DNA from 2 places in the Streptomyces sp. NPDC002851 genome. Region 1 is predicted to be linked to the other one. Evidence: riboswitches for the same ligand, from Rfam matches in the RefSeq annotation. Region 1 holds a riboswitch; the other holds the start of a gene.

Region 1 (3,534 bases):
TCGAGGTGCTCGCGCAGCCGTTCCGGCGAGATGTTCGAGGCGGCGACCGCGCGCACCTTGCCGGACCGCACCAGCTCGTCCAGCGTGGTCACGATGGACTCGACCGGCACGGACAGGTCGTCATAGTGCGTGTAGTAGAGGTCGATGTAGTCGGTGCCGAGGCGGCGGAGCGAGGCGTCGAGACCGGCCTTGATGGTGTCCGGCGCCAGGCCCTTGAAGTCCGGGTGGGCGCCGACCTTGGTGGCCACGACCACATCGGCACGGTTGCCGCGGGCGGCGAGCCACTTGCCGATGATCGTCTCGGAGACACCACCGGGATTCCCGTCCACCCAGGCCGAATACACATCGGCGGTGTCGACGAAGTTCCCCCCGGCCTCGGCATAGGCGTCGAGTACGGCGAAGGACTCGGCCTCGTCCGCGGTCCAGCCGAAGACGTTGCCACCGAGCGCCAGCGGAAAGACTTCGAGGCCGGAGGGGCCGAGGGTGCGCAGAGATGTCATACGACGCGCAACACCCGTTACCCGTACGCCTATTCCTGCCGTGGGACAGGTCAGGCCGACAGCCCTGGCGTCGGGGGGTGAACCGCCAGGACTGTCGGAGTCCGGATCATTCGGGCCGGGCGAGGGTCAGAGGCCGAGCCCCTTGCCGCGCAGCCAGGCGGCCGGGTCGACCAGGTCGCCGCCGACCTTGACCTCGAGGTGCAGGTGCGGACCGGTCGAGTTGCCGGTGGAACCGACGCGGCCGATGACATCGCCGGTGGTGACCTTCTGGCCCACGCTGACGTTCATCGAGGACTGGTGGTTGTACGCGATCTCCGTGCCGTCCTCGAGCTCCAGGACGGTGCGGTAGCCGTACGAACCCGACCAGCCCGCCTCCTTGATGACGCCCGAGTGGGTGGCCTTGATCGGCGTACCCGTGGGGGCGGCGAAGTCGAGGCCGGTGTGGTAGCCGGAGGACCACATCGAACCGGCCTGGCCGAACGTCGTGGTGATGGAGTACGAGGAGAGCGGGAGCTTGTAGCTGCGGGCCAGCTTGGCGAGGCGCTCGGCCTCGGCCTTGCGGCGGGCCTCCTCCTCGGCCTTGCGCTTGGCCTCGGCGGCCTTGCGCTCGGCCACCGTCTGGTCCTTCTCGGCCTCTTCGGCCGCGGCCGCGACGGCGGCGTCCGCCTGGTCGGTCTGGACGGCGGCGTCGGCCTGGTCCTTCTTGGCCTGGGCCTGCTGCATGATGCGGGCCCGCAGCGCCTCACCGGCGTTCCCGGTACCGGCCTGCTGCCCGCCCTCGCCGGGGATCTCGGCGACGGGGTTCGCGGCGGAGGCGCCGGTGGCCTGGGTGACGCCGGAGAAGTCCGCGCCCTCGGCGCTCGCGGGTTCGTCGGAGTCGGATATCAGCGAGCCCACACCCGGAAGCGACTCGGCGTCGGGCAGCGCGTCCGTGACGCCGGACATGTCGGGCAGGGAGATCGGTACCGGCGGGCGGTCCTTGGCGGTCGCGATGCCGCCCGCGCCGACGGCGGCGATCACGCCTACGCCGAGCACCGTGGAGCTGCGGGCGAGCCCGCCGCGCTGCTTACCGACGCGGTGCCGGCCGCGCACCGGGCGGGTGGATTCCGCGGTGGGATTCCACTCTTCCCAGGAGTCCTCTTCGCGTACGGGAGCGTACTCACCGTCCGGGAAATACGGGGTGTCCGAGGAGATCCTGGATCGGCCTGAGGGGGTCGCCACGGGGGCGCACTCCTTTCCTTCCTTCTCGCCTACCGGGTTAGCTGACGGGTTCGGAACAGGAAGGTTTCCTACGGGCCAAGTGCGCCCGATTCACCCCAATTTGGTGGTTCCCCGGCTCCCTTGCGGGATTAAGCGTGTGCGCACGGAGCCGCCTCTTGTGACGGCTGGGACGACCGCGCTGCGTTATCGAACGTTAATAGACGCGGGCACCCGATTCCAAGCTGTTCCAGCTGATCGTTGGCGTCCTTGGCCTGAACTTAACGGGGCAAGAGTTGATGAAATCGGGCGAGTTGACTGCACAGTTACAGTCCGGCCGGACTCAGCACCCTCTGACGTTGCGTCAATTGTTATGCGGAGCGGTGCGCTTCGGTCACCCAGTGTGATCCTGGCCGGAGCCGGGCCAGGTCGGCCGGGTCACCGCGAGCAGCGCCATGTCGTCGGTCATGCCGCCCCCGCTGTGCTCCCGCACCTCCTCGGCCAGGGTCTCGAGCAGCGCCGCGGGCCCGGAGAAGAGGCGGCCCTCCAGGCGCACCGCCGGGTCGTAGAACATCCCGGCCTCGTCCCGCGCCTCGGAGAGCCCGTCCGTGTAGAAGAGCAGCGTGCCGCCGCCCGGAAGGACGGCCTGGTCCGCGCGGTCCGGCCAGGCCCCCAGGTCCACCATGCCGAGCGGCAGCGCGGGCTCGCCGGGCGTGAGCACCCGCACCGCGCCGTCGGCGCACAGCAGCAGCGGCTCCGGGTGGCCGCGGTTGATGAGCCGTACGGCCTCCAGATCGTGCGGGATCTCGGCGAGCACCGCCGTGGTGAACCCCTCGAAGTCGTCGAGCCCGCCGCGCCGTACGCCCTCGCGCGCGAGCGCCCGCTCCAGGCGCTGCGCCACCGCCTCCAGGGTCGCCTCCTGCTCGGCGGCCTCCCGGAACGCCCCGATCACCACGGCTACCGCCTCCACGGCGCCGAGCCCTTTTCCGCGTACGTCGCCGACGATGAGCCGTACGCCGTGCGGGGTGTCCTGCACGGCGTAGAGGTCGCCGCCGACGAACGTGTCCGCCTGCGCCGCCTCGTACCGCGCGGCGACCTCGAGGCCGCCGATCCGCTCCGCCGGTTCGGGCAGGACGGCGCGCTGGGCGGCCTCGGCTATATAGCGGGCGGAGGCGAGCTTCGCGCCGCGATGTCGTACGACGACGTTGATGAGTACGGCGAGCGCGGCGACGGTCACCACGTTGACCAGCTCGGTGAGCTCCTGCGGGCGGCCCATGGTGTCGTAGTACAGCTGGAGCCCCAGCACGGAGACGGTCGCGGCGACTCCGGTGAGCACGGTGGCGGCGAGCCCGAAGAAGGGCGCGGCGATCAGCGGCGCCGCCGAGAACAGCGGGGCGGCGGTGAACCGGGGCGGGGTGAGCAGCGCGGAGACCAGACCGATCACGATCAGCAGCCCGGGCAGCGCCCGTACGAACATGTGCGCCCGCACGATGTGCGAGGAAGGCTCGGGCCCGTCACCCACGCCGAAGAGAACGTCGCCCCTGCCGGAGGATCCGCCACCCTTGCGGGACGAACCCCGGCCCCCCTTCGCCTTGTGCCCGCTCGCCTTGTGTCCGCGCTGCCCCACCGGTGTCGTCTCCTGCCACGTCCGCTCCCGACCGGCGGAAGCCGTTCCTCACCCAGGGTTTCCGCACCTGGGCCGGGGAGCGACTCCGTCGCGGCCGTACGAGTTACGGACAGCGGGAAACGGCCGCGCAAATACGGCGGGAAACTGCTGCGCAAATAACGTGGCGCAGACCGCCCCACGAATGGCGTACACTCATATCTACCGACGCGG
Region 2 (3,534 bases), on a different contig from region 1:
GCCCCAGCCCTCCTCCCGAGCCCCCACCCACTACGCCGGACACGCCTGAGCCTGCGCCCCCGGAGACCCCCACGCGTCCCGATCTGCCGCCTGGACCTCCCGCCGGCCCCGACGTGGACTGCTCGGACGTGTCCGGCCCGGTCTGGGTCGGCCCTGTCGATCCGCACCGGCTCGACCGTGACGGCGACGGCATCGGCTGCGAAGCCGACTGAATGAGCCGACACCAGCGCACTGGACCCGCTCCTTCGCGTGGTGAGGAGCCGAACCCCTACGGTGATGGCAGCGTGCTGTGGTCCACCTCCCAAGTGACGGGCCCGACCGCGCAGTTCGGCCGCATCCGCTTCTGATCCGGAGGAGACGGTGGGGTTCACCGCACAGCACGACGACCGCGGGCGGCTCGACGCCACACAGCTCGACCTCGGTTGCGGCTGGGCGTGGGAGGCCGTCCACCGCGCCCGCCGCCGCGTCGCCATGGCCTGCCCCGAGTGCGCGCATCCGATGCACGCGAAGGTCTCCCGCCACGGCCTGCGGTTCTTCGCCCACGAACCCGGCTCGCCCACCTGCGCACCGGCCGGTGAGTCCATGGAACACCACCTGCTGAAGCTGGAGCGGGCGTGAAGCAGTTCATCGGCGGCGTGGGGCCTGGCGGGGTCGGGCCCGTGCGCTAGTACTCCAGTCTGGATTCGCGTGTTCTCGCGTGGTGTTGTTTATCCGGAGGAATTCGCTGAGCAGTGCCGTACACAGGCGATCCGGGTTTTTGATCTCGAACCGCTCGACAGCCACCGGATGCTGCCCTCGTCGGATCCGCCGAACGTCAACTGGAACGCCCCGTAGTACGACACCTCGGCCAGGGAGGGCAGGGTCTCCACTCTTCCTCACCCCGGGTCCGCAGCGAGCGCAGAACCTTCGACCAGAACGGCTTCGATTCGCCCTCGCCGACCATCATTCCGAGGAACTCGTGGTGCCCGGCGATTGAATGTCGCGGCCTCAGACAGGCCTGAGCCCCGGACACTTGGCGCGCCGGGGCTCACAGCGGACGAGACGGGATGCGGTCTAGTACGGGCCGTTCACATTGTCGATCGAGCCGTACTTGTCGGCCGCGTAGTTACAGGCGGCGGTGATGTTGGCGACCGGGTCGAAGCTGTCGAACGGCGTGTCAGGCACGTGGTAGGCCTCGAACGTGGGGGCGATGACCTGCAGGAGCCCCTTGGACGGGGTTCCGGCGGCAGCGTTGGAGTCCCAGTTGTTGATGGCCATCGGGTTGCCGGAGGACTCTCGCATGACGTTGCGGTAAATGCCCTCGTAGGTGCCGGGGATGCCGTGCTGGGCCATGATGTCGAGCGACTCCTTGATCCAGCCGTCCAGGTCGTTGGTGTAGGACTTCTTCGCCGGGGCGGCGGCGGGCTCGGCTGCGGGCAAGTTCTTGCGCTCGGAGCGATCCGCCCGCTCGGCGGACTCCCTGGCGGCGGCTGGCTTCTTCGCGGGCTCGGCCGAGGCCTTCTTGCCGAGGGTCAGCTTGAGACCGGGGTGGATCAGCCGCGGGTTGTCGCCAACGGCGCTGCGGTTGTCCTTGTACAGCTTCTTCCAGCCGCCGCTGAGGGAGTGCTCTTGGGCGATCGCGGAGAGGGAATCGCCCGCGGCGACGACATAGGTCTTCGGTGTCGCGGCGGGCTTGGCGGCCGTACTGGACGTGCTGGCCGTGCCGGCCGTGCTGGACGGCGCCGCGCCGGCGGCGGTCGCGCCGAGCACCGGGAGAACGAGCGCGGCCCCGCCCGTGCCTGCGGCGGCGATGCTCCGGGTGAGCGAGCTGGACTTGGGGCGGCGGTGCTTTCCCTTTGCGGGCATGACGAATTCCTCTCCGTCGCCTACGAGGTGAGCTGTCGGGTTCGGACGGGAGATGTCCGGCCGCACTGCGTATGCGGCTTCACCCCGAGCCGTTCCGGAATCCGGATCGGCGACTTACCTGGGTCCCCCGCTCCTGCCGTGGGTTAGTGAGTAGGCGTGAGGTTTTCCGGACAGCGGCAGGATTCGGCGTTCCATCCGGATTGACGGTGACGTTAGGCGAGAAAGTCCGGACGGAACAAGACACGAATTCAGATAGCGAATGAATGAGGCCCGCCCTTGGCCACCAGAACCCCTTGCCCCCTTTGATCAAAAGAGCCAACTCTCTTTGCGCAGAACGGAAGTGCGCTCAGCGGCTCTCCGAGGCCACATCTGCCGGTGTGACTCATTTAACTGAACGGCCTGCAGGTTGGAATGCGACTCAAAGGCATATCGGGGCACACCATTCCACACGTCTCTCCTTAATGCAGACAGCCAGTTATGCAAGCCATCAATAACGGCAAGAAGTGACTTCTCTGTGCGAAGCCGGACATCCCGCAGAGATCGCCCTTCGCAGAGAAACGGGCATGTCGCCATAAATGTCCCACCGGCCGTACCCGGCCCTCCCGCTCGGGTGGCCCTGCCCGACAGCACGGACCGACGGAGGCCCCCCGCAGCCCTTAGGCGTCCCGCCCGGGGAAGTGGCACAACAAGAAGATCGACAGCTGGTACGTCTTCGTCGACAACCTGCGCCCCGGGCAGCACAGCCGACGACCCGTTCGGCGCCCTGATCATGGGCGACAAGCTCAACGGCGTGCACAACATCGAGTGCACCGTCCAGAACGTTGAGCGCGTGCAGAACGGCTTCGACTCGCTGGCGCCGAGGATCTCGGGGTGCCCGGCCATCGAGCTGCCCAAGCTCACCCGCGCCCGACCCACCGCACACCCGGCGCCCCCACCGCGCCGCCCCGCCCCGCCCCCGTTGGTTATCGTGGCCGGTCATAGGTGCGGCGAGGCAAGTGTGGGGGCGGACGGTGGCAGCGGAGCGGGGGCGGGACCAGGACGGGTGGATACGTGTTCCGGTCGGGTACGACGCCGCGCGCTGGGCCACGCGTGGGCGGTGCCGCCGGGTGCTGCTCGTGGTGCACAACGTCACTTCGGCGACCCGGCTCCTCGACGTACTCCCGCTGTTCCACGACGACCTGCGGGTCCAGCTCCTGGCCACCTGCACCGAGTCCTCACCGTTCCGCGCGGGCGTGGCCGAGCTGTTCGCGGAGCTCGGGGTGCCGGTGCTGCCGTGGGAACAGGCCGTCGAGACGCCCGTGGACCTGGCCGTGTCGGCCAGCCTGGGCGGTCAACTGCACCTGGTTCAGGGGAAGTTGGTGGTGCTCTCACACGGTGTTGGCTACACTAAGAGGCTGGCGACACCGGACACCGGACACCGGACACCGGACACCGGACACCGGGCGCCTCTCGCCTCGGGTCGCGGCTCCGCCCCGCCTGTCTTCGGTACGGCTCCCGAGTGGCTGCTTCACAACGGCTCCCCCGTCGCCGACGCCCTCGTCCTCTCGCACCCCGAGCAGCTGGACCGGCTGCGCGCCGGGTGCCCCGAAGCGGCCCCCACGGCGGTGCTCGCCGGGGATCCCTGCTACGACCGGCTGCGCGCGGCCGCCCCGTACCGTGACCGCTTCCGCCGTGCGCTCGGCATCCGGC

The links. A riboswitch is a leader RNA that binds a small molecule or an ion and turns the genes downstream of it on or off. The one in region 1 is predicted to bind cyclic di-AMP.
Region 2: linked by a shared signal. The riboswitch ahead of ACWD10_RS30555 (transglycosylase SLT domain-containing protein) and the one ahead of ACWD10_RS33165 (peptidoglycan DD-metalloendopeptidase family protein) in region 1 are both predicted to bind cyclic di-AMP.

The regions. Positions count from the first base shown of each region.
Region 1 is NZ_JBSFUT010000044.1:44,411-47,944, reverse strand. It holds gene ACWD10_RS33170 (aldo/keto reductase) at 1-500, opposite strand, end outside; gene ACWD10_RS33165 (peptidoglycan DD-metalloendopeptidase family protein) at 627-1,694, opposite strand; cyclic di-AMP (ydaO/yuaA leader) riboswitch at 1,733-1,866, opposite strand; gene ACWD10_RS33160 (PP2C family protein-serine/threonine phosphatase) at 2,092-3,324, opposite strand; tRNA gene ACWD10_RS33155 (tRNA-Met) at 3,530-3,534, shown strand, end outside.
Region 2 is NZ_JBSFUT010000037.1:30,818-34,351, reverse strand. It holds gene ACWD10_RS30570 (thermonuclease family protein) at 1-212, shown strand, start outside; gene ACWD10_RS30565 (hypothetical protein) at 361-618, shown strand; partial or broken gene ACWD10_RS30560 (transposase) at 872-976, opposite strand; gene ACWD10_RS30555 (transglycosylase SLT domain-containing protein) at 1,054-1,845, opposite strand; cyclic di-AMP (ydaO/yuaA leader) riboswitch at 1,848-2,012, opposite strand; gene ACWD10_RS30550 (hypothetical protein) at 2,856-3,534, shown strand, end outside.